4 regions of the Luteipulveratus mongoliensis genome follow, and region 1 is predicted to be linked to each of the others. Evidence: riboswitches for the same ligand, from Rfam matches in the RefSeq annotation. Region 1 holds a riboswitch; each other region holds the start of a gene.

What was found. Region 1 has a riboswitch for S-adenosylmethionine ahead of VV02_RS27450 (putative leader peptide). Riboswitches for the same ligand answer to the same signal wherever they lie in the genome.
Region 2: linked by a shared signal. The riboswitch ahead of VV02_RS21855 (MetQ/NlpA family ABC transporter substrate-binding protein) and the one ahead of VV02_RS27450 (putative leader peptide) in region 1 are both predicted to bind S-adenosylmethionine.
Region 3: linked by a shared signal. The riboswitch ahead of VV02_RS17455 (bifunctional o-acetylhomoserine/o-acetylserine sulfhydrylase) and the one ahead of VV02_RS27450 (putative leader peptide) in region 1 are both predicted to bind S-adenosylmethionine.
Region 4: linked by a shared signal. The riboswitch ahead of VV02_RS22600 (LLM class flavin-dependent oxidoreductase) and the one ahead of VV02_RS27450 (putative leader peptide) in region 1 are both predicted to bind S-adenosylmethionine.

The regions. Positions count from the first base shown of each region.
Region 1 is NZ_CP011112.1:2,637,541-2,644,762, forward strand. It holds gene VV02_RS12610 (glycosyltransferase family 39 protein) at 1-1,672, opposite strand, end outside; gene VV02_RS12615 (DUF6328 family protein) at 2,037-2,540, opposite strand; gene VV02_RS12620 (hypothetical protein) at 2,537-2,740, opposite strand; gene VV02_RS12625 (rhodanese-like domain-containing protein) at 2,782-3,186, opposite strand; gene VV02_RS12630 (cysteine dioxygenase) at 3,183-3,683, opposite strand; gene VV02_RS26025 (GNAT family N-acetyltransferase) at 3,711-4,679, opposite strand; gene VV02_RS12640 (ABC transporter substrate-binding protein) at 4,687-5,661, opposite strand; gene VV02_RS27450 (putative leader peptide) at 5,777-5,872, opposite strand; SAM riboswitch class IV at 5,902-6,015, opposite strand; gene VV02_RS12645 (MFS transporter) at 6,107-7,222, opposite strand, start outside.
Region 2 is NZ_CP011112.1:4,598,205-4,605,426, reverse strand. It holds gene VV02_RS21865 (methionine ABC transporter permease) at 1-291, opposite strand, end outside; gene VV02_RS21860 (methionine ABC transporter ATP-binding protein) at 351-1,376, opposite strand; gene VV02_RS21855 (MetQ/NlpA family ABC transporter substrate-binding protein) at 1,373-2,329, opposite strand; SAM riboswitch class IV at 2,537-2,648, opposite strand; gene VV02_RS21850 (NAD-dependent epimerase/dehydratase family protein) at 2,877-3,938, shown strand; gene VV02_RS21845 (sensor histidine kinase) at 3,910-5,037, opposite strand; gene VV02_RS21840 (response regulator transcription factor) at 5,034-5,744, opposite strand; gene VV02_RS21835 (glycosyltransferase family 2 protein) at 5,857-6,504, shown strand; gene VV02_RS21830 (TIGR04282 family arsenosugar biosynthesis glycosyltransferase) at 6,498-7,115, shown strand; gene VV02_RS21825 (class I SAM-dependent methyltransferase) at 7,112-7,222, shown strand, end outside.
Region 3 is NZ_CP011112.1:3,671,817-3,679,038, reverse strand. It holds gene VV02_RS17485 (AAA family ATPase) at 1-781, shown strand, start outside; gene VV02_RS17480 (McrC family protein) at 793-2,001, shown strand; gene VV02_RS17475 (hypothetical protein) at 2,080-2,613, shown strand; gene VV02_RS17470 (DUF4352 domain-containing protein) at 2,726-3,433, shown strand; gene VV02_RS17465 (DUF4352 domain-containing protein) at 3,601-4,293, shown strand; gene VV02_RS17460 (DUF445 domain-containing protein) at 4,324-5,601, shown strand; SAM riboswitch class IV at 5,664-5,781, shown strand; gene VV02_RS17455 (bifunctional o-acetylhomoserine/o-acetylserine sulfhydrylase) at 5,865-7,190, shown strand.
Region 4 is NZ_CP011112.1:4,744,658-4,751,879, forward strand. It holds gene VV02_RS22585 (hypothetical protein) at 1-443, shown strand, start outside; gene VV02_RS22590 (hypothetical protein) at 536-1,255, shown strand; gene VV02_RS22595 (HNH endonuclease signature motif containing protein) at 1,349-2,995, opposite strand; SAM riboswitch class IV at 3,293-3,404, shown strand; gene VV02_RS22600 (LLM class flavin-dependent oxidoreductase) at 3,434-4,615, shown strand; gene VV02_RS22605 (NtaA/DmoA family FMN-dependent monooxygenase) at 4,637-6,010, shown strand; gene VV02_RS22610 (LysE family translocator) at 6,020-6,655, opposite strand; gene VV02_RS22615 (response regulator transcription factor) at 6,710-7,222, opposite strand, start outside.

The DNA of each region.
Region 1 (7,222 bases):
CGGGACCGGGTGATGTGTAGAGCCACCTCACCCGTCCGTCAGAAGCCATCTCTTGGAACTGACGCACCGTGGGGTACGGATCCAGACCGGAGTAGCCACCGATCGGTAGTACCGCGCGGTCCGTGCCGAGCTGGAAGAGCGCCGCGCGCGTGGCACCGATGATCGCGACGGGCCACCGGGCGGGGCTTGCCTCAACCGCCCGTCGAAGTGGCGGGCTGACCACTGCTGCTTCGACAGGCCCATGGAATCCATGACCTGGGCGTGGCCACATGGGGGCACGGCGGTTGAAGCCGCCATCCATGGGAGGCCCGGCGACGGGGATGGGGCCTTGGGTCGGGCGCTTGATCGTGTATGCCGTGAAGGCCGCCGGACCCGCGCTGAGGGCTACCAACGCGAGCACCATGGCGATGACCCCCGAAGTCCGAGCGCGGTCGTACGCATGTCGAGCAAGGGCCAGGACGGCCGCGACGGCACACGCCACCACGACGTACTTCAGCTGGGGATGAAAGGAGTGCACTCGCCGAAGCAGGGCAACCGACCACGCGGCTCCGACCAGCACCGCGAGCGCTCCACCGGCCAGCACCGCACGCCGACGATGATTTCGCCACACGATGCCGGCGCCGACACCGAACAACCCGGCAACCGCGGGCGCGAGCGCGACCGTGTAGTACGCGTGCACGATTCCTTTCATCATCGAGAACGTCCCGCCGACCACGACGAGCCAACCACCCCAGGCGAGGAGCTGCGCGCGGAGCAGATCCGTGCGCGGGCGTCGCGACGTGAGGGCGAGACCGAGCAGCCCGAGAACGATCGCGCTGGGGATCAGCCAGGAGATCTGCGAGGCGATCTCGCCTGACATCAAGCGGGTCGGACCGTTGTCCGGTCGGACGGCGCCGACCTCGGCATCGCCGGCCAGCCAGGACGGGATCTCTTCACCGGTCAGTCGGCCGAGTCCGTTGTAGCCGAGAGCCAGACTGACGATGGAGTTGTCCAAGGTGCTGCTGACGAACGGACGGTGGCGCGACGGCGTGAGCTCGACCAGGAGGAGGTACCACCCAGACGCCGCAACCATGGCCGCGCCAGCCGCAGCCAGATGCACGAAGCGCTGTCGGAGGGCGAGCGGACTCACCAGGAGGTATAGACCGGCCAGAATCGGAGCGAGCATCACGCCCTGCAGCATCTTGGCGAGAAACGCAGTCCCCGTCAGTGCTCCCGCGAAGATCAACCATCGCGCCTGCTCACGCTCGATAGCGCGCAGCGTTGCCCAGATCGAGGCCGTCATCAGCAGGGTCAGCAGTGCGTCTGGATTGTTGAACCGAAACATCTCAGCCGCAACGGGTGTGATCGCGAGAGTGAGCCCCGCCGCTACGCCACCGACGATGCCGACGCCGCGCGTGACAATGGCGAAGACGAGCAGGACGCACGCGGCGCCCATGACCGCCTGCGGCATGAACATCGCGAAAGAGTTCTCTCCGAAGACCCGGACAGACAGCCCGTCGATCCACAGGGCCGCCGGGATCTTGTCGACGGAGATTGCGCTGTGCGGGTCGCTGCTCCCGAACAACCACGCGCGCCAGCTCTGGCTTCCCGCCTGTGCGGCGCCGCTGTAGAACGCGTTGCCCCATCTATTGGCCGAGAGGTTGTAGAAGTTGATCGAAACGCTGAGCAGCAAAAGAAATGACACTGCAGCCGCATAGCGCTGTCGAGCGTTTGATGGCTCGCCAAATGTACCCAGCACCGTTGACACCCCTGTCAATTCCGCCCAAGAGCGGACCACTGCTGGCGCGCGTCAAAGTGCGCCGACCCCCGTCGGCCCCCGTGCCCCAGACACCATCACTGCCTTTGCGTGGTGTGTTGTTCAACGTACCTCTGGAATGCGGATCAGTCTTTTACGGGCGTGTTCCAGGGATCGAAATCGCTCGTGTGTCGGATCTGTAGCCGGATCCGTCGAGCGTCAGATTTGTTGATATTCCGGGGCTGCTGAGAATTCGTGCCGGCGGCAATTTCCGGTTGCGGAAACTTCGGTCGCGATGCCCTCAGGGCAGCTCGTCGGGGCCGTAGTCCTGGTGCTGGCGTGCGCGTGACCGGATGAGCACCGGGAGGCCCCACCAGAAGCCGGCAAAGACGAGAGCCGCGCCGATGCCCGCGATGATGCCGGCCGGGGACCCGAGCACGACATCGAAGATCAGGGCGGCGACGGCAATCATGGCGAGTGCGAGAGTTGCCAGGCCGGCCTTGGCCAGCACGTTGGATGCCTCGACGAGGTCATCCCGCACCCTTCGGCGGAACATCACCCGATGCATGCTGACCGGCGCGACGATGAGCGCGGTGGTGAGGAGCGCCAGGACGAAAGCGCTGAGATAGAGCGTGCGTTCGCCGTCGTCCATGCTCGCGAAGCGCTGCTGGAACGGCAGGATCAGCAAGAACCCGGTCAAGATCTGCACGCCGGTCTGCGCGACGCGCAGCTCCTGCAGCAGCTCTCCCCAGTGGCGGTCCAGGCGTTCGGCGGGAGACTCGTCGCGACCGTCCTCGTCCGTCATGAGTCGTCCGCCTCTGCGCTCAGGTAGGCCAGGGCGGCCGCATCCTCGGTGACGAACCGCTCGACCTCTGGTCCGTCGCACCGGCACAGGGACACGGTGGCGGTGCCAGAGCCCTGCTCGATCACCCGCCACTGCCCGCCGAAGTCGGTCCAGCGGCGTAGCCGGGCGACATCCGTTGACTCCGGCGACGGTGTGCTCATCCGACCATCATGCCGCTTCAGCGCGGTCGGCCCCTGGACGCTCAGCGACCTTCTGCCACGGGCAGCCCGGCCTCCCGCCACGCACGGAAGCCGCCGATCACGTCGGTCGCCCCGGGCAGACCGACACGCTGCAACGACTCCGCCGCGAGCGATGAGGCGTAGCCCTCCTGGCACAGCACCAGGATCCGCGCGTCCTGGCTCGCCTCCGGGATGCGCGCCTCACTCCACGGATCGAGGCGCCACTCGAGCACGTTGCGCTCGATGTAGAGGACAGGCACGTCGACCTCACCCTCCTCCTGTCGCTGGGCGACCGGGCGGATGTCGATGAGCAGCGCACCATCAGTGAGCTGGTTGTACGCCTCGCGCACCGTCACGCGGTCCAGCTCGGTGCGCGAGTCCTCCAGGACGGCGTCGATGCCCCGGGTGTCGTGGACCTCGGCGGTCACCACTGCGCGCCCTCGTCCACCTCGGTGACCGTGAGCCGGTCGTCGACGAGCGCGTACCGGGTCATCGTGTCCAGGCTGGGGGAGTACGCGTGGACGGACAGGGCGGGGACCTGCCCGACGTTGCGGACGTCGTGGATGTGCTGGCCGGAGAAGACGCGGAGGTCTCCCGAACCGAGGCTTCGGGTGTGGTCGCCGTCTGCCCAGAAGTGCTCCTCGAGTCCGCCACGGACCACCCGGAACGCGCCCACGGCACCGCCGTGGTCGTGCCATCCGGTGCTGGTGCCAGGTGGCCAGGAGATGGCCCAGACCTGCATCTGAGAGGTCTGGGCGACCTGGTGCCACTGGCGCTCGGTGGCGTTGAGGTCGACCAGGTCGAGCAGTGCCGGGTCCTCGGCAAACAGTCGAAGGGTCAGCAGAAGGTGGGAGCGGGTGACGTTGGCGTCGGTGCTGTCCGTGCCGTCGGTGCGTTCGGTACGACGAGTGGTGGCGGTGGTCATGACGTCTCCTGGGTGTGTGCAGGGTGCCTATGCGGCGCCGTGGGCGGATGAGGTCTGGCGCAGGGTCTTGGTGAACACGTGCCGGCCGATGGCCTCGGGTGCTGCGTCGAGGTCGAAGCCGGGGGAGTAGCCGGCGGCGAGATACAGGGCGCGCGCCTCCGGCTGGCGTGGCCCGGTGGACAGGAAGATCCGCGTGTATCCGAGATCGCTTGCCGCGAGCTCGAGCTCGTCGATCACCCGTCGGCCGAAGCCTTGCCGCCGTACCTCACTTGTCGTCCAAACCCGTTTGATCTCAGCGGTACTCGCGTCCAGACGTCGGATCGCGCCACCGGCGAGAGTGCGTCCGCTCCTGACCAGCACGACGAAGGTGCCGTGCGGCTGGACGAAGTCGGTCGGCGGGACCTCGGTGAGGGTGGTGTTGGCGGTGTCCCGGGCGTACCTCGTGGCGTACTCGACTCGCAGGTCGGCGAGCAGCTCGGCGAGCTCGGGAGCGTCGTACGACACGCGGCGCGCCACGATCGGCGCGGGATCCTGAGCCTTGGTCCCACCGGTGGACCGCTGCTCGCCGGTCACGTGGGCGAGAAGGCGTTCGACGTCGTTGCGCAGCGACGTGGCCGCGGCGCTCGCCAGCACGAATCCGCCGTCGTTGAAAGGCAAGATCTGTTGGGCGGCAACAGGATTCGCGGTCAAGATGACCGACCGTCGCTCGGATGATGCTTGGAGTCGCCTGGCTGTCTCAGCGATGTCCTTGTCGTGTCCTCCGACGATGAGCACGGCACGAGCGTGGCTGCTCCGGAGCGCGTCGACCGCGTTGACCATCAACGAACGGGCGAGTGCGGCGACGATGAGACCGTCCGAGATGTCGACGTCCGAGACGTCGGCGTGCGCGGCGCGGACGCGGTGTCCCAGTGCCTGGAGCCGCCGTGTGATGTAGGTGAGCTGGGCCGTCGACGGGTGGGTCGCCGCGGCCGGTCCCAGGGTGGTGAAGGTGCTCATGCCGAGATCACCCCTGAGCCTTCGGCAGGCCAGGTGGGTTGATCTGTGAGGTCTTGACGGCCTCGCTGTTCAGCTGCCAGCGCTGCAGGACCTTGCCGTAGCTCCCGTCGGCGATGGCCGAGTTGAGAGCAGCTGCAAGTGGTTTCGCCAAGCCTGACCCCTTCTTGCTGAGTGCTGCGATGAGTCCCTGCACGTGGTTGCCGCCACCCGAGAACGTGCCGACGACCTCGGTCTTTCCTGACGTCGCGACGTGATAGCGCGCCGACGGACTCGGACCGAAGTAGGCATCGATGCGACGCGAGCTCAGTGCGAGGTAGTAGTCCGAGGAGTTCTGGTAGTACACGATCTTGGCCGGCTTGAGGCCGGCCTTGATGTTCGCGCTGTTCCAGTCGACGAGGATCTTCTCCTGGTTGGTGCCGCTCGCCACCGCGATCGTCTTGCCTGCAATGTCCTTGCCACTGCTGACTTTCCAGCCCTCGCCCTTGCGCGCCTCGAACGAGACGTCGTCCTTACGGTAGGTGGCGAAGTCGTACTTCTCCTTGCGCTCCTCGGTCACGGTGACGTTGGAGAGCACGGCGTCGTAGCGTCCGGAGTCGACCCCGAGGAACAGGTTCTCGAATCCGGTGTGCTCGAGGTCGAGGCGAAGGCCGAGCTTGCCCGCGACGAGGTAGGCGAGGTCGACCTCGACGCCGATCGGTGTCTTGTTGTCATCGGCGGTGAAGGCCAGGGGAGGGCTGCCGGACGCTCCGGCAGTGTCGGCGATGGTGATGGCGCCCTTGCGGCGGACAGGATCGGGCAGCAGGGCAGCGGCCGTGGCGTCCTTGGTCACCGCAACCCGCTTCTGCTGGGCGCTGACATTGATCGCAGGCTGCGCCCGGTCCTGCGGCGCGGCGCTCGACGGATCGCTGCACCCGGCCACGGCCGTGGTGGCCAGGAGGGCCGCAGCCGCCGGGAAGGCAGAGGCATACTTCGAAGAGGGCATGGTGAATGTCCTTGAGTGTCAGCGGAGTTCGCGCGTTGAATGCGTGACGGGTGAGCCCGTCAGTCAGCAGAGATGACCTGGGCGCGTGGCTCGAGGCGACGCGTACGGTGAGCGGTCAGTGACAACACTGCGCGGAGGACACGCGCAGCAGGTCGACGTGACGCCGACGGTGCAGGCGTCGCCGCGGCATGCGGCCTCGTCCTTCCGTCATCGCGATCTCCCCTGGTCATTGGACCCGAGGGTCCGCGCTTGCGAGGTGCCGGGCGGCACTCACCTGGTCGTCACCCGGAGCACCCCACCGCGGAGGAGGGTTGCTGTCCAGCAAGCCGGGGCTGTGCGCTGGAGCTCAAGACCTTGCGCGTGACGCTACGACCCACGCGGGTGCCCGGCAACCCCATGCGGACCACGTCTCATAACGTAAGATAGTTTATAGAGTTATCAGACGTTATGGATGGCTTGCCGCACGCGCGCGGCCGGGGTCGTCGCGGTCCTCCAGTCCGGCCGCGGCCAACAACGCTTCCTCGCGCTCGTACGCCGTCAGCTCGCGATCCGTCTCTAGGGCGTCGGTGGGCGAGCCGGGCAGCAGCCAGGCGCACACCGCTGTGAGGACGCCGACGCCCGCTCCGACGAACGCGGTCATGCGGTAGGCGTGCAGCGTAGGAGTGCCATCACTCCCGAAGGCCTGCAGCAAGGTCACCGCCAGACCGCTGCCGATCGCAAACCCGACGAACCGAGACACCTGGTAGAAGCCCATCGCGCTGCCGGTCTCCTCCGGCGGCACGGCAGAGACGATCAGCCCGGGCATCGCGGCGAACGTGTAGCCGAGCCCAACACCCAGGATCGCCATGGTCACGAATGCCTGCCACAGGTGCGAGGCCGTCGAGCCGAAGAACACTGACGCCACGACGACACAGAGTGCTCCCGCCGGGATGATCGGTCGGAGGCCGAATCGGCGGGTGAGCGCTGGAAGCGTCCGGCTGACCGACGCGCTCAGCACGGACAGGGGTACGAGTGTGAGGCCGGCGACGAAGACCGACTCACCAAAACCGAAGGTCGACAGCTGGACGAGCTGAGTGATGGTCACCATCGACAGGTACATCGTGACCCCGAGCAGCAGACCGCTGACGTTGGCGGTCAGGACTGCTCGGTGCCGGACCAGCCGCAGGTCGACCAGAGGCTCGGACGTGCGCAGCTCGTGGGCCACCCACAGCGTGAGGAGAGCGATGCCGCTGACCAGGAGGACCAGCGTCCGTGCCGACCCCCAGCCCCATGCGGCCGCCTTGTCGAGAGACACCAGAAGCGCGACCAGGCCCGCGCCGATGATGGCCGCTCCGGTGTAGTCGATCCGTTGATGGGAGTCCCGCGACTCGGGGCTCGGGATCGCCCAAATCGCGGCTGCGAGAGCCAGCGCGCTGACGCCGGTGCCCGCCCAGTAGGCGGCGTGCACGCCGCCGTGGTCGGCGATGAGACCGGTGATCGGATAGCCGAGGCCCACTCCTGCTGCTCCCACGACGGAGAGCGTTGCGATGACCCGCCCAGCGTGGTCAGGCCTCAGGTGCTC
Region 2 (7,222 bases), 2.0 Mb from region 1:
GACGCTCACCAGGTTCTGCTCGACGATCCGGGACACCCCGAACGTTGCCGCGATGATCAGCGCAAAGGTCGCCGCCTTGATGCCGATCGTGGTGCCCATCGCGCGCAGCGTGAGCGGCCCGATCGCGGTGATGAAGATGATGAACGGGATCGGACGGACGAGGTTCACCAGCAGGTTGAGCCCGGTGTAGACCGGCACGTTCTCCAGGAGTCCACCGCGACGGGTGCCGTGCAGCAGCACGCCGAGCCCGAGGCCGAGCAAACCGCCGATCAGCAGGGTGAGTAGCACCATGGTGAGGGTCTGCTGGATGGAGTCGAAGTACAGCGGACGCAGCTGGTCCCAGTCGGTGTTCACGCCGCCACCTCCACGGTCGCCGCGCCGGACAGCGCCTCGACGGCGCGCTCCACAGCAGTCGAATCCCCTTGCAGTGCAATGGTGAACGTGCCGATCGACTCATCCTTGATAGTCGTGTAGCCGCCGTGCACGATCTCGAAGCTCACGTCGTGATCGCGGACCACGTCGGTCAGCAGGCCGCCGATCGTGTGCTGGTCCGGCACGGCGACGGTGACGAGCACGCCGTCGTACGTCTCACGCAGGCGGGCGAGCTCGCCGTCGCCTGGGCGGGTGCGCAGGGTGGCGTCGAGGAAGCGGCGCGTGGTCGCGGCCTTCGGTTGCGCCAGGATCTCTCGGACCGGTCCGCTCTCGACAAGACGGCCGTCGTCGAGGACAGCCACGTGGTCGGCGAGGGAGCGTACGACGTCCATCTCGTGCGTGATGACGACGATGGTGACGCCGAGCTCCTCGTTGACCCGGCGGAGCAGGCGCAGGACGTCCTGCGTGGTGTCCGGGTCGAGCGCGCTGGTGGCCTCGTCGGCCAGCAGGATCGGCGGGTTGGTCGCGAGCGCTCGGGCGATGCCGATGCGCTGCTTCTGGCCGCCGGACAGCTCCTCGGGGTAGGCCCACGCCTTGTCGGTCAGGCCGACGAAGGTCAGCAGCTCGGCCACTCGCTTCTGCTGCTGCTCCTTGGACCAGCCGGCGAGCTGGAGGGGATATGCGATGTTGGCGAAGACCGTGCGCGACCCGAACAGGTTGAACTGCTGGAAGACCATGCCGATGCGGGACCGCACCTGGCGAATCTCCTTGGCACTCAACGAGGTCAGATCCTTGCCCTCGACGAGCACCGCGCCAGAGGTGGGCTGCTCGAGACCGTTGATCAGGCGTACGAGCGTGCTCTTGCCGGCACCGGAGTAGCCGATGACGGCGTACACCTGGCCCTGCGCGACATCGAGGTCGATGTCGCGCAGGGCTGTGACGCTGGTGCTGCCCCGGGTGAAGGACTTGCCAACGCCGCGGAGCGAGATGAGTGCCTCGCTCACTTCTTTGCGTCCGCCTTCAGCCCGTCCAGGATCTTCACGAGGTCGGCCTGGGGCTTGTCGACGATGACGGCGGTGTTCTTGGAGTACGCCTTGACCTGCGCGAGGACCGACGGGTCGTGGTAGAGCTTGGCGATCTTGAGGTAGGTCGGGTTGTCCTTGTCCTCGGCGCGCGCGACGAAGGCGTTGATGTAGGGCAGCGCCTCCGGGCGTTTCGGGTCGTCGTTGAACAGCGTCTTGGACGGGTCGAGCTTGGCGTCCAGGGCGAAGTTGTTGTTGATGACCGAGGCGTCGACGGACGGCAGCGAGGCGACCGTCTGAGCGGCGTCGACCGGCGCGACCGTGACCTTGGACGCCGAGGCGTCGACGTCAGCCGGAGTGGACAGCGTGTTGCCGCCACCCTTGAGCTTCAGCAGTCCGGCTTGCTGCAGCACCAGCAGTGCTCGTGCCTGGTTGGTCGGGTCGTTCGGGATGGCGACCTTGCCGCCCTTGGGGATCTGGGTGAGGGCGGTGTGCTTCTTGGAGTACAGGCCGAGCGGCACCACGACGGTCGAGCCGATCGGGGTGAGGTCCTGGCTCGCGCTCACGTCGTAGGTCGCCAGGAACTGCAGGTGCTGGAACAGGTTCAGGTCGGTCTGCTTCTGCGCCAGGGCCGGGTTGGCCTGGGTGTAGTCGCCGAAGTTGACCACCTTGATGGTGATGTCCTGCTTGGCGGCGAGGTCCTGGAGCGGCTTCCAGTACGGCGCGCTCGCCTCGGTGGTGCCGATGCTGACGGTCGTGGTCTTCTTCTCGTCGTCGCCGGACGCTACGGCCTTCACGACGAAGCCGGCGGCCACAAGGACGACGACGCCGGCAGCGACGGCGCCGATCAGCTTGCCGCGGCCTCCGCCCGGGCGCTCGGGCAGCGCGATGATCGAGTCATCTTTGTTCTCAGGGGTATTGGTGTCATCAGACATGGTGATGCCTTTCTGAAGTCATTGAGGAGGAGTCCGCCGCGGTCACGGGGTCTCGATACGCCTCCGCTGGCGCTCCGGCTACTCGACCAGCGGTGGGTTGCGGTTAGCGACAGCTGGGACAGCAGCACCGACGAATCGGCCTGGGAGGAGTCACGTGAGTGTGGTGTGCGCGCTGCATGAGTCGTCCTTGAATCAGCCACTGCGGGAGTGGAGTGCTTGCGCGAGGGGTGGTCGCGCCCGGTCGTCACCTGGAGCACCCCGCCACATCCGTGAGGGTTGCCGCCCAGCAAGCCAGGGCTTGTCGCTGGAACTCTTGACCGCGTCCAAAGTAAGAACTTCGTCATCATCAAGTCAAATCAGTAAGCCAATTCAGTGTTATGGCACGCGTCACACCGTCAGGTCTCGATCCGGACTTGCGACGAGCTGGGCTGAGGCCGCGATCCATCCTGTGACGAACTGAGGAACTCTCGCTCGATCGGGCGAATTCATCTGTCCGCCAGTCGTTCTCGAACCATACGCTGACGATGGTCGAGCTCTGGAGGACAAGATGCGAGTCGTAGTGACCGGCGGTGCAGGATTCATCGGGCAGCACGTCGTGGCCGAGACGCTGCGGCGCGGGCACGACGTGCTGGTCCTGGACTCGCTGCGAGAGGACGTCCATGGTCAGCACGGGTGCCCGCCGAGCGGCGCCCGGCTGCACCTGGGAGACGTGCGGCAGACGTATGACCTCGACGCGGCCCTCCCTGGCGCCGATGTCGTCGTGCATCTCGCTGCCAAGGTCGGGCTCGGCGTGGACGTCTCGGACCTGCCCGACTACGCGTCGAACAACGACCTCGGCACCGCCGAGCTGCTCGCCGCGATGGCACGCCATCGCCTCAACCGGTTGGTGCTGGCGAGCTCGATGGTGGTCTACGGGGAAGGCCTCGGTCGGTGTGCGGAGCACGGGCCCGTCCGCGGACGGCCGAGATCCGAATATGACCTGGCTCAAGGCCAGTTCGAGCCTGAGTGCGTCCGCTGTGGCGCACAGCTGAGCCCATCGCTCGTCGATGAGGAAGCACCGTCCGACCCGCGCAACGCCTATGCCGCATCCAAGCTCGCGCAGGAGCACTACGCCACCAGCTGGGCCCGCGAGACCGGTGGCAGCGCGGCGCTGTTGAGGTATCACAACGTCTACGGTCCCGGCATGCCCCAAGGGACGCCGTACGCCGGTGTCGCCTCGATCTTCACCTCCGCCTTGCGCGACGGGAAGGCTCCGCGCGTCTTCGAGGACGGCGGGCAGCGTCGAGACTTCGTGCACGTGCGGGACATCGCCGCCGCGACCGTGACGGCGGCCGAGCGCCACACGGGTGGAGCGCGCGCGTTCAACGTGGGCACCGGCGTACCTCGCACGGTCGGAGAGATGGCGGCCAGCCTCGCTCACGCGCTCCATGGACCAACGCCCGTCGTCACCGGCGACTACCGACTCGGCGACGTCCGCCACATCACGGCCAACTCTGCGCGGATCCTGGACGAGCTGGGCTGGATGGCGCGCGAGGACTTCGACAAGGGGATGGCCGAGCTCGCGGGTCTCGGGCAGACGGTCAGCGCGCCAGCGGTAGCAGCACGCTGAAGGTGCAGCCCGGCCCGCTGTTGGCGACCTCGACCTCGCCGTCGTGCGCGGTCACGATCTCCTGAGTGATCGCGAGTCCGAGCCCCGCACCCGAGCCGAGACCCGGGTGGGGAGAGCGGGCGGACTGCCCGCGATAGCCGACCTCGAACAAGCGCGGCACCTCCGACTCCGGGATGCCACCGCACTCGTCGGTGACGGTGAGCAGCGCGTACGCCGGGTCTGAGCCGGCCGTCACGCCGAGCGCGACCGTCCCCTGGGGCGCGGTGTGCCGAATCGCGTTGTACACCAGGTTGGTCAGCGCCCGGTTGAGCTGCGCGCTGTCCCCCTCGACCTCGGCCATCGCCCGGGACGAGCCCACGAGTCGTACGCCTTGCAGGGCGGCCAAGGGCTCGAGGCCGGCGAGTGCGTCAGAGACCAGGTCGGCGAGGTCCACGCGTTCGCGACGGGTGACGACGGCACCGGCATGCAGCCGACTCAGGTGGAACAGGTCATCGACCATCTCGGTCAGCCGGTCCACCTCGACCCGCATCTGGTGGTGGTAGCGACCGGGGTCGGCGGCTACGCCGTCCTCGAGGGACTCGGCCATCGCGCGGAGCCCGGCGAGCGGCGTACGCAGGTCGTGCGAGATCCAGGTGACCAGGTCGCGGCGGGAGCGCTCGAGAGCTTGCTCGCGCTCACGGGTCTCGGCGAGGGTGCGTGCGGTGCGGTGCAGGTCGTCGCGCAGGGTGCGCAGCTCACCGGAGACCGCGCGCTGGTCGGGCGCCGGGACGCGGCCCTCACCGATGGCGCTGACAGCCAGCCGGAGCGAGGCGCTGTCCCGACGGAAGGTGCGCGCAGCGGCCGCGGCCGCGACGGAGGCGAGCAATCCTGAGACGAGGGCAGCGATGATCGTGACGTACTCGTCGTCCATCGTGATGAACATCGCGCGGTTGCTGCCCACGACGGCCGCGACCGCGGAAACCGTTGCTACTGCTGCGATCGAGACGAGTACGCCGGCGTGCCACAGTCGACGGGCGGGCCACGTGACCAGCCACGCGACGACCGCGCCGGCCGCACCCCACCCGAGCGCGGTGAGCAGGATGCTGAGCGTGTGGTTCATGCGTCGCGCTGCATCCGGTAGCCGACGCCCCACACGGTCTGGAGCAGCTGCGGGTCGGCCGGGTCGACCTCGATCTTCTGCCGGATGCGTCGCACGTGCACGGTCACGGTCGACTGGTCGCCGAACGTCCAGCCCCAGACGCGTTCCATGAGCTGCTCGCGGGTGAAGGCCTCGCCCGGATGACGCATCAAGTGGATGAGGACGTCCATCTCGCGCACGGTGAGGGCCAGCTCGCGCGGCTCCCCGGCGGCGTCGTCCAGCGTTGCTCGTCGAGCGGCCACGTCGACCGTGAGCGGTCCGATGGTCAGGATCTCGGGTCCCGCAGGCACGGACTGCTTGGCCCGCCGCAGCACCGACTCGACCCGCAGGATCAGTTCCCGCGGCGAGAACGGCTTGGTCACGTAGTCGTCGGCGCCGCGCTCCAGACCGGCGATCCGGTCCTCCTCCTCGCTCAGCGCGGTCAGCATGATGACCGGCAGGTCGGGCAGGGTGCTGCGCACCTGCGCGCACAGCTCCAGACCGTGTACACCGGGTAGGAGGAGGTCCAGGATCACGAGGTCCAGCTCGGCGGCCTCGGGTCCCTTGAGGTACGCCGCCGCTTGCGTCCCATCGGCGAGCCAGGTCGCCTGATGCCCGGCGCGCGTCAGGTAGGCCTCGACGACCTCGGCAACGGTCGGGTCGTCCTCGACGACAAGCACACTGGACACGTCTCCAGAGTAGGTCCGGTGTCGGCGAGTTCGTCGCGCTGACAGGGCTGTTCCGCACTCTGTAAGGGCCAGAGCCCTTCTCTGCGTGACCCGGGATGGCCAGCCTGGAGACATGATCGATGTGATCCTCCCGTGCCTCGACGAGTCGGCGGCCATCCCGCGTGTCCTGGCGGGCCTCCCGCCAGGCGCTCGCGCACTGGTCGTCGACAACGGCAGCACCGACGGCAGCGCTCTCGTTGCGGAGCAGCTCGGCGCGAGCGTGATCCATTGCGGCGCAAAGGGTTACGGCGCCGCGTGCCATGCCGGTCTGCTTGCCGCGACCAGCGACGTGGTGGCCTTCTGTGACTGCGACGACTCGATCGACCTGACCGGATTGATGACGCTGGCAGCGCCGGTGGTGGCCGGCCGCGCCGACCTGGCCGTCGGGAGACGGGTGCCGACCACGCGAGGTGCGTGGCCGTCGTACGCCCGCCTCGCCAATGCGGCGCTCGCCTGGCGGCTGCGTCGGATCGGACTCCCGGTGCGCGACGTCAGCCCGCTGCGGATCGCCCGCCGCGCCGACCTCCTCGCACTCGACCAGCAGGACCGACGCAGCGGCTATCCACTGGAGACGCTCGTACTCGCCGGCCGCGCGGGCTGGCGGGTCGTCGAGCGCGACATCGCCTATCGCCCGCGCATCGGGACCTCGAAGGTCACGGGGACGGTCCGCGGCACCGCCCAGGCGATGCGCGACATGTCCGGGGTGCTGGGCCGGTGCTGACGACGATGGTGGTGATCGCCAAGGAGCCCGTCCCGGGTCGGGTCAAGACGCGGCTGACCAGCCGCGTCTCCCCGGACGCCGCCGCGCGCGTCGCGATGGCCAGCCTGCTGGACACGCTCGACGAGGCCGCTCGGGTTCCGGCGGAGCGCCACGTGCTGCTGCTCGCCGGCCGACCTGGGCTGTGGCTGCCGTCGGGTTGGGATGTCGTGCCGCAGACCGACGGAGGGCTCGACCACCGCATCGCCACCGGACTCGCCAAGCTGCCGACGGGGTCGGCGCTGCTCGTCGGGATGGACACGCCCCAGCTGACCGCAGGGCTCCTCGCCAACGGGATGCCGTCGTACGACGCGTGCCTGGGCCGGGCGACGGACGGCGGCTTCTGGGCGCTCGGGCTGAGCGACTCCAGCCTGGCGCCTGAGCTGGTGGAGGGCGTCCCGATGTCGACCGATCGCACCGGCGCGGCTCAGCTGGAGCGACTGAACGACGCGGGTCTGCGGGTCCAGCACCTGTCTGAGATCCGCGACGTCGACACCCCTGCGGACGCGGACGCTGTAGCGGCACTGGCCCCGACGACGCGGTTCGCGCGGGCGTGGCGCGAGGCGACCGCATGATCGCCGGTGCCCTCGGGCCCTATGAAGGTGCGCTGCGGGATCGGCGGTCGCTGAGCCTGACGACTGCTGACGGCCGGGTGCTCCCGCTGGACATCGCGCGCTACCTC
Region 3 (7,222 bases), 1.0 Mb from region 1:
TAAGACCTACCTCGCCCAGCGCCTCGCGGCAGCTCTGCAGCCGGACTACACCAAGCGGGCGGTCGTGCAGTTCCACCCGTCGACGTCGTACGAGGACTTCTTCGAAGGCTTCCGTCCGCGGCTGGACGCCGGTGGGCAGATGGTCTACGAGCTGCGCAAGGGGCCGTTGGCGCTCCTGGTCGAGGCCGCGGAGGCAGACCCGACGACGCCGCACATCATGCTGATCGACGAGATCAACCGCGCCAACCTGCCGCGGGTGTTCGGTGAGCTGCTGTTCCTGCTGGAGTACCGCTCGCAGAGCGTGATGACGTCTTACCGGCCGGACGAGGGCTTCGAGCTCCCGCCGAACCTCTACTTCGTCGGCACCATGAACACCGCCGACCGGTCGATCGCCCTCGTCGATGCCGCGCTGCGCCGCCGCTTCCACTTCGTGCCGTTCATGCCGCACGAGGGCCCGATGGAGGGTCTGCTCGCTCGATGGCTGGCCAAGCACGACGGTCCGGTCTGGGTGGCCGGCATCGTCGACCGCGTCAACGCCGAGCTGCGGCAGGCGCTGCGTGGTCCGCACCTGCAGATCGGGCACAGCCACTTCATGACCGAGGGCCTGGACGACGCAGCGATGAAGCGGATCTGGACCTACAGCGTCTACCCGTTCATCGAGGACCAGTTCTACGGCCGCGAGGACCTGCTGCGGACGTTCACGTGGCAGGCGGTCCTGGAGCGGCACGCCTCCAACGCTCAGGCCGAGGTCGGCGCGCTGCCGCCTTCGCCCAAGCGCTGAGGCAGCACTCCATGGATGCGATGGACGTCGACCTCCTGGAGCACGCCGAGTCAGCCCCGGTGCGGCTGCCCCGGGAGGCGCGCAAGGCGCTGATGTCGGTTGCGCACGGCCGGGTCGACATCAGGGCCACCGCCGACCCGGACCGCGTCGTGCTCGTGACCGGTTCGTGGGTGGGTGCCATCTCGGTGCCCGGCCTGACGCTGCGCATCCGGCCGTCGGCGCCGATGGAGAACCTCTTCACGATGTTCTCCGCCGGGATCCCCGGTGAGGGCTGGGGGAGTGACCAGATCGGCTGGTCCTCCGATGCGGACCTGGTCGATGGCGTCGCCGCTTTCGTGCTGCGTTCGATCGACGAGGCGACCCGACGCGGACTGCTCCACGGCTACGTCTCGGTCGAGGAGGACCTCAACCTCATCCGCGGTCGGCTGCTCGTCGAGCAGCTCGCGACACGACCGTGGGCGATCGCCCAACCTCCTTGCCGTTACGACGACTTCACCGCCAACATCCCCGAGAACAAGCTGCTGAGGTGCGCGGTCCGGCAGGTGCTGACCTGGCCGACCCTGCCCCCGGTCGTACGCCGAGACGGCCTGCGGCTGCTGGCCCGGTTCGACGGTGTCGACGACACGGATGCGCGCGCCCACCGCGACAAGATCCCGGTGACACGCCTCAACGAGCACTACGGCCCCTCGATGGATCTGGCCCGGATGGCCCTCGACGGCGTGGCGATCCGCCACATGGAGGGTGACCAGAGCGCCCACACGTTCCTGGTCGACATGGATGACCTGTTCCGGCGCTGGGTCACCACGGAGATCAGCCAGCGGCTGTGGCCCGAGATCGTGGTCGACGAGCAGCCCGAGCACAGCCTCGACGTGCACGACCAGCTGCAGTTCACGCCGGACATGTTGCTGCGGCGTGGGTCGCGCGCGGTGCTGGTCGGCGACGTCGTCTATCACCTCGGCTCGACTCCGTCAGGGCCGAGCACCGACTACTTCCCGCTGCTGACCTACGCCTCGGCACTTGGTCTGGGGGCGGGCATGCTCGTCTACGCCCAGGCCGACGAGCCGCCGGCGCCGGAGATGGTGGTGCGCAGCATCGGTACCCGACTGATCAGCGTGCCCCTGCGGCTGAGCGTGCCGCCGGCTCGTCTGGCCGGGTCACTCGACACTCTGGCCGAGCTCGTGCGAGCGGTGGCGGCCGGAGCACTCGCGCCGGCTCGCTGAGTCCGTCGATCTGATCAGCGGAGACCGTCTTCGGTCGCCATACTTGACCCGTCACTCGTGCACCGGAAAGGACCTTCGTTGTTTGCCAAGCTCGGCCTGTTCCTGGTCGCGATCGTGCTGCTGTCGATCATCTGGTTCTTCGTCAAGGGCAAGGTGTCCCGGACACACGAGCAGGTCCGGGACCGCGCACTGGAGGGCGGCTTCGGGCGGGCGATGACCTCGGGTCCGGCGACCAAGCAGCTGACCATGATGGGTCGTACGCTCACGCTCGCCGCCGACCCACAACGCACCGGAGAGCTCATCGCCCATGTCGCCGGCGCTGACGACCGAGTCACCGCCGTACGACCGGAGTCAGGGGCGCTTGTCGTCGAGATCGACGGGTCGCGCCCGCTGGTTCGAGCTCACCTGCTGCCCGACCGGACGGTGATCGGCGTCGATGAGATGAGCTGGGAGATGGGCTTCCCGCAGGGCGCGCAGGTGTGGAGCCGTGTCGCCGATGCGATCGCGGAATCCGCTGCGAAGCAAGGGATTTCGGTCGCGGAGGGCGCTCGCGAGTTCGTGAAAGCTGACCGCCCGAGCGAGTCGCAAGAGGTCTGGGTCGTGCGGTCCTGACACCTCCGCACTCTGGACAACCCGATACGGCGGAACGCAATCTCACGCGAGGCGCGTCATACTGCCGTTCGACAAGGGGCAGCGCATGCTGCCAAGACCTGGGAGAAACATCATGACCACACGACGCATGCGCTTTGCTGTTGTACCCGTCGCACTGGCCGCCATGGCGCTCGCGGCGTGTCAGGACGACGCCCCGACCGCGGTGGTGCCGACCGGACAGCCGACCGCCCCGACCGCGGCGCCGACTGCTCCGGCCACGCAGGAGCCGACAGCCGAGCCGACCCAAGCTCCGGTCACTCCGACCGAGCAGCCCTCACCGACCTCGTCAGCCACCTACTCGCCGCCTGCCGCAGGTGGCGCGGGTGTGTGCTCCAGCTCCAGCAGCTACGAGGGCCAGCCCGGTCCGGCGGCCAAGCCGATCGGATCACTGCAGACGTTCGACAAGAGCGGCACGGTGGAGATCACGGTCAGTAAGCCGACCATCGACACCAAGCCGACGAGCAGCACCTACTACCCCGGTGAGGGCATGGTCACGGCGATCTTCCCCGTGACGATGAAGCCGACCAGCGCGTCGTACTTCATCACTTCGCCGCTGAAGTTCACGCTCGTCGATGACAGCAAGCGTCCGTGCAAGCGCGACACCTTGAACTACGCGGTGCCCGAGGCCCAGCAGATTCAGGTCAAGAGCCTGCGTCAGGGTGAGGCGCTGTCCACGAAGCTGGTCTTCGCGGTGCCGAAGTCGGCAGACCTGACCAAGTACCAGGTGCTTTTCACCGAGAACTACCCCGGCGTGGCCAACGTTGCCTGGACCGCGTCCTGACCTGATCCACCAGAGACGGTCGTCTGCGTCCGCGCAGGCGACCGTCTCTGTGCCTGATACCCGAGAACGTGCGGAAGTTGTGGGAACCGGATCGTCCTGGTTCGCCGTCGTACCGCTAGCCTGACCGCGGCAGCCGGGGAGTTGCCGAAACATCACTGGAGGAGAACATGAACGCCACCCGCCGTCTGCGCCTTGCCGTCATCCCGGCCGCATTCGCAGCGCTTGCCCTTGCTGGTTGCCAGGACGAGGCACCTACGGCCCAGGCCCCCACGGCCCCGGCAACGTCCGCCGCCCCGACGCAGGCGCCGACCGCGGCGCCGTCCACGCAGGCTCCGGCCCCGAGCACGTCCGAGGCTCCCTCGGCGCCGAGCTCGTCGGCTGCTTCGACCGGCGTGGAGTGCGACTCGACTCTGAGCAGCAACCGACCCGGCAACGTGCAGTCCAAGCCGATCGGCACCAAGCAGTCCGCTTCTGGTCTGGGCTTCAGCAAGGACGAGTCCGTCGAGGTCACGGTGTCGAAGCCGACCATCGACGCGACGAGCACCGACGACTACTTCCCGGGCGACAACATGGTTGTCCTCGAGTTCCCGACCACCATCAAGGCGGTCAAGGGGTCGGCGGTCGTCTCCTACCTCAACTTCTCGCTGATCGACCCCAACGACAACCCGTGTAACCCGGATGTCAGCGGCACGGTCGTCCCCAAGACCAAGCAGCTCGATGTGACCACGGTCAAGGAGGGCGACAGCCTCAGCGGCCTGCTCGTCTTCGCGGCGCCGAAGGGTGCGGACTACACCAAGTACCGCGTCATCTTCGCCGAGGACAACGGTGGCAAGGCCGACCTCGGCTGGACCGCCTCCTGATCACGGTCTCATCGCGACAGAGTGGGCTGAGTGACTAGCCCGACCACCTCGTCGACGACATCGGCCGGTCCCAACCTGGGGCCGGCCGATGCGTCGCGTCGTGCTGCTTTGCGACGGATGCGGCTGGTTGCGACGTCCCTGCTGGTGCTGGCCGCCATCGTCTTCGTGCTCACACACGGCAAGGACGGCGTGTGGGGCTACGTCAACGCGGCGGCTGAGGCCGCGATGGTGGGAGCGGTCGCGGACTGGTTCGCGGTGACGGCGATCTTCCGCCACCCGCTCGGGCTGCCGATCCCACACACCGCACTGATCCCCAAGAAGAAGGACCAGCTCGGAGCAAGTCTCGAGGACTTCGTCACCGAGAACTTCCTGACCGCCGACATCGTCCAGGAGCGGCTGGCTCAGGCGCAGATCCCGCTCCGTCTCGGTCGGTGGGTGTCCGACCCCGTCAACGCCGAGGTCGTCGTCCGAGAGGCGTCGCCGGCCCTGGCTCGCGCTGTCGCGTCGGTCCAGGACGACGAGGTACGCACCCTGCTGGAGTCGTTCTTCCTACCTCGCCTGGCTCAGGAGCCGGTGAGCGAGGTCGCCGGGCACCTCCTCGAGGGTGTGCTGGAGGAACGGGCTCATCAGGGCCTGGTCGATCTGGGCATCCGTCAGGTGCATGACTGGGCGCGCGACAACAAGGAAGCCATCGCCTCGATCATCGGCGCGCGCGCACCGTGGTGGTCGCCACGCTGGCTGGACGAGACGGTTATCGACCGGCTCTATCTCGAGCTGCTCACCTGGCTGGCGGATGTGCGCGATACCCAGCAGCACCCGGCACGCCTGGCACTCGATGACTTCTTGGCGACCCTCGCTCACGACCTGCAGCACGACGCCTCGACGCAGGAGCGCGCCGAGGCTCTGAAGACCCGCTTCCTGCTGCACCCGGGCGTAGCCGACGGGATGGTCTCGGTCTGGGGCTCTGTGCAGCACACCATCGTCGAGGCGCTGGGCGACGAGACCGGCCCACTGCGACGACGCCTCACGGTGCTGCTCGCGGAGGCAGGACAGCGTCTCGTCACCGACGATGAGCTGCGCGGCGCGGTCGACCGACGTCTGCACGACGCCGTCGGCTACATCGTCACGACCTACGGGCGCGAGATCTCGACCTTGATCTCCCAGACGGTTGCCCGATGGGACGGGGACGAGGCCGCGAGGCGCATCGAGCTCCAGGTCGGGCGTGATCTGCAGTTCATCCGGATCAACGGCACCGTGGTCGGTGGCCTGGCCGGGCTGTTCATCTATGCCACCTCACAGATGCTTTGATGTTTGGATCACCATAAGAACAGGTGATGCAAATGAGGGCGCAGTTCGCTAACCTGCCGACAGGTCATGAGTGTCAGCGCGAAGCCCCGGCTTGCTGACCGGCAACCCTCCAACCGCGGTGGGGTGCCCCGGGTGATGACCCGGCCGGCGGGCGAAGGCACCCGACGGCAAGCGCGGGCCGCAGACCTCCTGCGACCGCAGCGTCGTCGGTGAGGGCTCTGCGTTGACCGGCGATGCGTCACTCGATGAGGGAGACCACACCGATGAGCGACGACACCACACCCAGCTGGTCCTTCGAGACCCGCCAGATCCATGCCGGCCAGGAGCCCGACCCCACCACTGGGTCGCGCGCCCTGCCGATCTACCAGACGACCTCGTACGTCTTCAAGGACGCCGAGCACGCGGCAAACCTGTTCGGGCTCAAGGAGTTCGGCAACATCTACTCGCGGCTGATGAACCCCACGCAGGACGCGGTCGAGCAGCGCATCGCCAGCCTCGAGGGCGGCGTCGGAGCGCTGCTGCTCGCCTCCGGCCAGGCTGCTGAGACCATCGCGATCCTCAACATCGCCGAGGCCGGCGACCACATCGTGGCGAGCCCGTCGCTCTACGGCGGCACCTTCAACCTGCTGAAGTACACCCTGCCCAAGCTCGGCATCCAGGTGTCGTTCGTGGAGAACACCCGCGACCCGGAGTCCTGGCGCGCGGCTGCGAAGGACAACACCAAGCTGTTCTTCGGTGAGACGATCTCCAACCCCAAGAGCGAGATCCTCGACATCGAGGGTGTCGCCGCGGTGGCTCACGACCTCGGTGTGCCGCTCGTGGTCGACAACACGGTCGCGACGCCTTATCTCCTGCGTCCGCTCGAGCACGGAGCCGACATCGTCGTGCACTCCGCCACCAAGTACCTCGGCGGGCATGGGACCACGATCGCCGGCGTGATCGTCGACGGCGGAAAGTTCGACTTCGCGCAGGATCCCGAGAAGTTCCCCAACTTCAACACGCCTGAGGAGAGCTATCACGGGCTGGTCTACGCCCGCGATCTCGGAGTCGGCAGTGACCTGGGCGCCAACCTGGCGTACATCCTCAAGGCGCGCGTCCAGCTGCTGCGCGACCTCGGTCCGGCGACGTCACCGTTCGACGCGTTCTTGATCGCGCAGGGTCTGGAGACCCTCAGCCTGCGCATCGAGCGCCACCTGGAGAACGCGCACAAGGTCGCGACCTTCTTGCAGGGACACGACCAGGTCGAGTCCGTGCGCTGGGCATCGTTGCCGGACAACGAGTTCTACGAGCTGGCTCAGAAGTACACGCCGCAGGGTGCAGGCGCGGTGCTCGCGTTCGAGATCAAGGGCGGCCTGGAGGCTGGCCAGAAGTTCGTCCAGAACCTGCGTCTGCACTCGCACGTCGCCAACATCGGTGACGTGCGCTCGCTCGCGATCCACCCGGCGTCCACGACCCACAGCCAGGGCGGCGACGAGGACCGCCTCGCCGCTGGTGTGACACCCGGGCTCGTACGTCTGTCGGTCGGCTTGGAGCACATCGACGACATCGTCGCCGACCTCGAGCAGGGCTTTACCGCCGCCAAGGCCTGACGCCGTCCTTGGCCGATAGTGCGAGCCGCGTC
Region 4 (7,222 bases), 2.1 Mb from region 1:
CGATCTATCCGAGCGACTGGAATCGTGACACCGCGCTTCCGCCGAATCAGGCTGACAACGCTACGGATTGGCAAGCCGTCTACACCTTCAGATCAGATCCTCGGCACACGCTGCGGGTGACAGTCGTGAGCCTGCCTTCGAACACATCGGCTCCGTCCTGCCCCGCCGAGCTGTCCTCGGGACAGTCGTGCACCGTACGCCCCGACCGAAGCACGTTCGAGGTGAATGAACGCGGATCGAAGGACGGGTGGGCTCGCTCGGTCTTCAGCGCTCGGCCCGGTCAGATGAGTGTGACCGTCACGGAGTGGGTCAAGGCCGGTACTCAGGCCGAAGCGCGCAACGGGTGGAAGTACACGCCCGCCGAGCTCGAACCCGTCGTCACCGCGCCGGACCTCGTCATCCCGCGCCCAGCGGTCGAGCCACCTCCACCGACCGGACCCTGACCCACTCCCCCAGATCGGATCGACGCCGTCGATCCGATATCGAGCCCTGCCCACTTGAGGCAGTGGATGTCCCCACCACACAAGGAGATGTCATGAAGATGCGCACGCGGTACGTGGTACCGACAGCAGTCCTGAGCCTCGCCCTCGCGGGGGGCGCCGGTGTCGCCGGCCTCACCTCGTCGGCCAGCGCCCAGGGGAAGGGCACCTTGGTCGACCCAGCTGGCACTCGAGTCACCAAGGTCGACTCGGCGAAGACGGCCAGTCCGGTCGCGCGGCTCATCGAGAAGCGAGTCCGTGCCGACCTTCCGGGCGGTCACGGTCTGGTGAAGGAGACGATCTATGCGAGCGACTGGAACCGCAACACGCCGCTGCCCGTGGATCAGGTGCAGAACGCGACGGACTGGCACGGCAAGTTCACCCTGCCAGGCGACCGGACGCACGTGATCTGGACGGCGGTGTTCATCGCGCCCAAGGGCACCAACCCGACACCGGAGCAGTCACGCGCGCAGTGCCCTGAGCAGCCGCTGCCGCCTGGTGAGGTGCCGTTCCGGTGCGAGGTCAAGGTGCTGCCGGACGGCTCACACGTCACCGTCAACGAGTTCGCAGTCCGGGGCGTGTACAACCTGGTCGTCGGGCATATCCGGGCGCACGACCGAGGCGTTTCGGTCGCGGAGAAGGTCAAGGCCGGTTCGCTGGCCGAGGCGCGTCACAAGTTCCGCTACAGCGCCGCACAGCTGCAGCGGCTCGCGACCGACGCGGCCCTGGTGATCCCTGAGCCCCAGGTGTACCCGCCGCTGCCGACGACGCCGTAGTCCGCGCCGGTCGACACAACACGGCGGGCGGGCGGGTCTGGATCAGGGGAGCAGACCCGCCCGCTCACTCGCGTCGTTGAGTCATTAGCCCGGCTAGAAGGGCGGCGGTTCGTGGGCGGGGTAGGTGATGTAAATCCGGCTGGATGCGCTGGTCCAGGTGGCGGTTCCGTCTGGAGTGATGGTGACGGTCCAGGCGCCGGAGTGCTTGGCACGGTGGTGGGCCCGACACAGGGACAGCAGCCCTGCGGGTTCGGTTCTGCCGCCACGACCGTGCGGGATGACGTGGTCGGTGTCGGTCATCTGTGCTGGTCGGGTGCAGCCGGGGAAGCGGCAGACCTGATCGCGGAGCTGGACGAACTGACGCATCCGGGTCGGTGGCCGGTAGGCGGTGCTGGTGTGCTCGCGCAGGGCACCGGTGGTCGGGCTGACCAGGGCACGACCGATCGTGTCACCGAGGGCATGGACCAGTCCGGTGACGGTCTCGGCCGAGATGACGCCGACACCGTCGACGACCACATCGCCCAGTGCGGCTGGCGGTTCGGAGTCCGTGCGCTGGTTGGCGATCGTGGTCAGCCGTTCGATCAGCTCTTCCACTGCCTCCGCGACCGGATCACTCCCACTCGTCGCGGCGGGTGCTGCCCGCTTGGTGCCGGGTGGGTGCCACGGCGGCAGGTCTGTGGTGGTCCATGGGTCGGGCACGTCCGGCACGCGACCGCCCTTCGCAGGGTGCAGTCCCCATGCGGACAGGTCGAGAGGTTCTCCCGGGCCGGTCTCGCCGCCAGCGACGAAACCCATGCGCAGGTTGGTCTGGTCGAGCAGGTCCGCGAGCCCGTCGGTGGCGACCGCGGCGGCTCGTGCGGCGCCTTCCTGGACGGGAACCAGGAACGTGCACGACGCCGACGCATCCGCGGAGGAGGTCAGCAGGTCCACCAACGCCTGTGCCCGGCACTCACCCATCAACGGTGCGCGCCGTGCATCACCAGCCGATGCCGGCAGCTCGGCGGCCCCGGTCTCAGCCTGTCCCGTAGCGGCCTTGTCGTCCGGTGCGTTGCGGTAGCGCCCGGCGAGGTCCTGGATCGCGGACTGCATCGCTGCCGCCTGCTCAGTCGGCAGGGTTGCGGTCATGGTGCTGGTACCGCGAATGCGGCCGGGTTCGAACCAGACTCCGAGGGCCTCACGCACGCTCCGTCGCCGGTGCCGCACCGGTGACTCGGCGTCCTGGTTGGCCACTGCGGCTCGGGCGCGCTTACGGGTGGCGGTCGCGGTCCACGAGCTGATGCCACCACGGGGTCCGGACAGCATCGCCGCTTCCACGTGTGGCGCGACCACAGCTCGGGTGCCCTCGGGGACGTCCTCCAACGCGTCAACGACCGCGGCGAGGCGTTCCCGGTCGATCGCTCCGTCGGCGAGGGCGTCGATCAGTAGTGGGGTGTGGCACACCGCTGCGACCGACTCGCGCACCCGCCGCGCCGCGGTGCGCGGCCCCCAGCACAGGGCGGCGCTGATGTCCGCGACCGCGGTGTCCCGAACATCACCGACCGCGCCGCGACCAAGTCGATGGCCGGCATCACCTGACGGGTCGTAGTGCGCCACCGAGCCCGCATGTTGCGCCAACCGATGCGCCTGCACAGCGTGGGCCAGGTCGACCAGGTGCTGGGTGACGCTGACCTGCTCGAGCACCACCGGTGCCGACACGACGTCCTCGGTGTCGTTGCGGATGAGCGCGTACGCCGACTCCAACGCCTCCCGAGCGATGACCAGCTGCGCCGCGCAGCGGTGTCCGTCTCGCGGCGCAGCGTGGTCATCTCGGGTGCGCTTGCCATGCCACCATCGTACGTACGTACGAACTTCGCCGCAAGTCCGCGATCGATGAATTTGATTGCTGTGTAAAGCCTTTCGACGATTCTGACGTTGTCGGTGGTGCGTGCTAGTGCGCCAGCAGACCGCTCCGGCTCACCGCCGAGCGAGTCGGGCCGCCCCGCTCACCACGTGGACGCTGGCATTTGCATATGAATAACTCTCAGTTATCTTGAATCTGGTCTTGAGTGGCAGCGTGAAGCCCTGGCTTGCTGTCCGGCAACCCTCCGTTCGTGGCGGGGTGCCCCAGGTGACGACCCGGCCGCATGAACCCGTGCGGCAAGCGCGACGACGCGGCGCCAGCCGCCCGGGAGGCACACGATGAGCCCCAGACCCCTGATCCATCTGGCCGTGGCCCTCGACGGCACCGGCTGGCACCCGGCCTCCTGGCGCGACCCGTCCGCTCGGGCGGACGAGGTGTTCACTGCTCGCTACTGGGCCGACCTGGTCCGGTTGGCGGAGAGCGGCGCCCTCGACCTGGTCACCCTCGAGGACGGACTCGCCCTCCAGGCCGATGACGCGCTGCACCACGACGACCGCACCGACCGGCTTCGTGGACGCCTCGACGCGGTCCTGGTCGCCAACCGAGTCGGCCCGCTCGTCCGACGAATCGGCTTGGTACCCATCGCGATCACCACGCACACCGAGCCGTTCCATCTCTCGAAGTCGATCGCGACGCTCGACTACGTGACCGGCGGCCGCGCCGGCGTACAGGTGCGGATCGGCGGCCGCCGCGACGAGGCCGACCACTTCGGCCGCCGAGAGCTGGGCGACTGGACCGACCTCGACGCCGACGGTCAGCGATCCCTGGCCAACGCACTCTTCGATGAGACCGATGACTACGTCGAGGTGCTGCGCCGGCTGTGGGACTCGTGGGAGGACGACGCCGAGATCCGCGACTCAGCCACCGGCCGGTTCGTCGACCGAGACAAGCTGCACTACATCGACTTCGAAGGCGACCACTTCTCAGTGCGCGGTCCGTCGATCACCCCTCGCCCTCCGCAGGGTCAGCCGCTGATAGCGGCCCTCGGGCACGACGTACGACCGTGGCAGCTGATCGGCAGGTCGGCCGACCTCGGCTTCATCACACCGAAGGACGACCCGGCCGAGGCGCTGACCGTCATCCGCGAGGCCCAGCAGGACGCCGGGCGCGACACAGTCCACGTCCTCGGGGACGTGCTGGTCGTCCTCGACGAGGACGCTGCACGGGCAGGTGAGCGCCTCGGCCGGCTCAACGATCTGGCCGGCAGCCCCCTGGTGTCGGACGCGCTGATCTATGTCGGTGGTGTGAAGGGCCTGGCCGATCTCATCGAGTCCTGGTCAACCGCAGGCCTTTCCGGGGCTCGTCTGCGTCCGGCCGTCAACACCGTCGACCTGCCACGAATCGTGGACGACCTCGTACCCGAGCTGCGACGCCGCGGACTGTTCCGGTCGGCGTACGACGACCGGACGTTGCGTGAGCGCTTCGGCCTAGCCCGCCCCGTCAGCCGCTACGCCGCCTGACCACCCGGAGAGGACAAACTGATGCCGCAGAAGCAGATTCACCTGGCCGCGCACTTCCCGGGGGTCAACAACACCACCGTCTGGAGCGACCCGGAGTCCGGCAGCCACATCGAGTTCGACTCGTTCCGCGAGTTCGCGCAGACCGCCGAGCGGGGCAAGTTCGACTTCCTGTTCCTGGCCGAAGGTCTGCGGCTGCGCGAGCAGCGTGGCCAGATCTACGACCTGGACGTCGTCGGCCGCCCTGACACCTTCGCGATCCTCAGCGCGCTGGCCGCTGTCACCGACCACCTCGGCCTGGCAGGCACGATCAACTCGACGTTCAACGAACCGTACGACGTGGCAAGGCAGTTCGCGTCCTTGGACCACCTCTCCGGTGGCCGCGCGGCGTGGAACGTCGTGACCAGCTGGGACGCGTTCACCGGTGAGAACTTCCGACGTGGCGGCTTCCTGCCGGCCGAGCAGCGCTACGAGCGGGCCAAGGTCTTCTTGCAGACGACACTCGAGCTGCTCGACTCGTGGCGTGAGGGCGATGTCCTCGCCGACCGCGAGTCCGGCGAGTTCCTCGCACGACCCGATGCGGGCGAGTTCGCCCACCAGGACTCGCATTTCGACATCCGCGGCAGGTTCAATGTCCCGCGCAGCCCACAAGGACGGCCGGTCATCTTCCAGGCCGGCGACTCCGACGAAGGTCGAGACTTCGCGGCTCGTCAGGCGGACGCGATCTTCTCGCGACACAGTGAGTACGACGCGGGCAGAGCCTTCTACGCCGATGTGAAGGGCCGGCTCCCGAAGTTCGGCCGCACCCGGGACGACCTGCTCATCCTGCCCGCCGCCACCTTCGTCCTCGGAGACAACGACGCCGACGCGCAGGAGCGAGCCCACGTCGTACGCCGGCAGCAGGTCAGCGGAGCCACAGCGATCAACTTCCTCGAACAGGTCTGGAACCGTGACCTTTCGGCGTATGACCCCGAAGGACCCCTGCCCGACATCGACCCGGACACCGGCGAGCACACCATCGCCCGCGGGCGGGCCAGCGTGCGCGGACACCGCGATCCCGTACAGACCGCACACGAGTGGCGGGAGCGCGCCCAGGCGGAGAACCTGTCGATCCGCGACCTCGTGATCGAGGTGTCGGGGCGGCAGTCGTTCGTCGGCTCGGCGCGCACGGTCGCCGACGAGATCAACCGCTACGTGCAGGACGACGCCAGCGATGGCTTCATTCTCGTCCCACACATCACACCGGGCGGGCTGGGCGGATTCGTCGATGCAGTGGTGCCTCTGCTGCAGGAGCAGGGCGTGTTCCGAGAGGACTACACGGGGTCGACGCTGCGCGAGAACCTTGGACTGCCAATGCTTTCCGACTCCCAGGACGCAGACACCGAGCGCGCCTCCTGAGGGGCGCGCTCAGCGGGAGTCGGCCACCAGGCGTACGGCCAGGCCACCGAAGATCGCGGCGGACACCCGGTCGAGCCAGCGCTGGACGGCCGGTCGGCGTTGCAGGAGCTCTGAGAGAGCACCCGACACGAACCCGACCGTGCCGTCCACGCAGAGCCCGACGCAGATGAGCACCGCTCCGAGCACGAGGAACTGCGCCCACGCCGGCCAGCCGCCCTCGGTCAGGAACTGAGGCAGGAACGCGAGGTAGAACAAGATCACCTTGGGGTTGGCGAGGTTGGTCAGCATGGCCATGACGTATGTCTTCCGCAGCGATCGAGGCGGCACGACCGCCGCGTCGTCGTCGGCAACGGATTGCGCCCGCGACGACCGCCAGGCCGAGACCGCGAGATAGATCAGGAAGATCGCACCAGCGATGCGCAATCCCTCCAGCACCGCTGGAGCAGCGAGCAACAGGGCCCCGAGACCGGCCGCCGTAAGCACCGTGTGCACGGCCAGGCCACTCGACATCCCGACTGCTGCCACGACTCCCGCTCGCCGTCCACGTCCGACACCGTGGGCGATGATGAACATCATGTCCGGCCCCGGCACGAGGCTGATGACGGCAGCGGCCAGCCCGAAGGCCAGCAAGGTCGAGAGGTCCATCTGTCCATCAGACCACTCGCCACCGACGCGGTCACCGAGTTTGCGTGCGGCGCCTCAGCGGGCCTCGAGGTAGCGCAGCACCGCCGCGACCCGACGGTCGGTGTCGTCACCGGGCTCGAGCCCGAGCTTGGCGAAGATATTGCGGATGTGCTTGTGCACAGCGTTGTCCGTCACGAAGAGCCGTTGCGCGATGGCCGCGTTGCCCAGTCCCTCGGCCATCACGGCCAGCACCTCGCGCTCACGTGTGCTCAGCAGCGCGAGACGATCGTCAGCACGCTGGCGCGAGAACAGCTGCGCCACCACGTCGGGGTCGATCGCGGTACCGCCGGCCGCGACCCGGTGCAACGCCTCCAGGAAGGTCGCGACCCGCCCGACGCGCTCCTTGAGCAGGTAGCCGATGCGGCTCGACCCGTCGGCCAGCAGCTCGGTCGCAAAGCTCTGCTCCACGTACGCCGACAGCACCAGCACAGCGAGCTCGGGGTGGGCACGCCGTGCCGCGACCGCTGCCTTGATGCCCTCGTCGGTGTGGGTGGGCGGCATCCGTACGTCGACCACCGCGATGTCGGG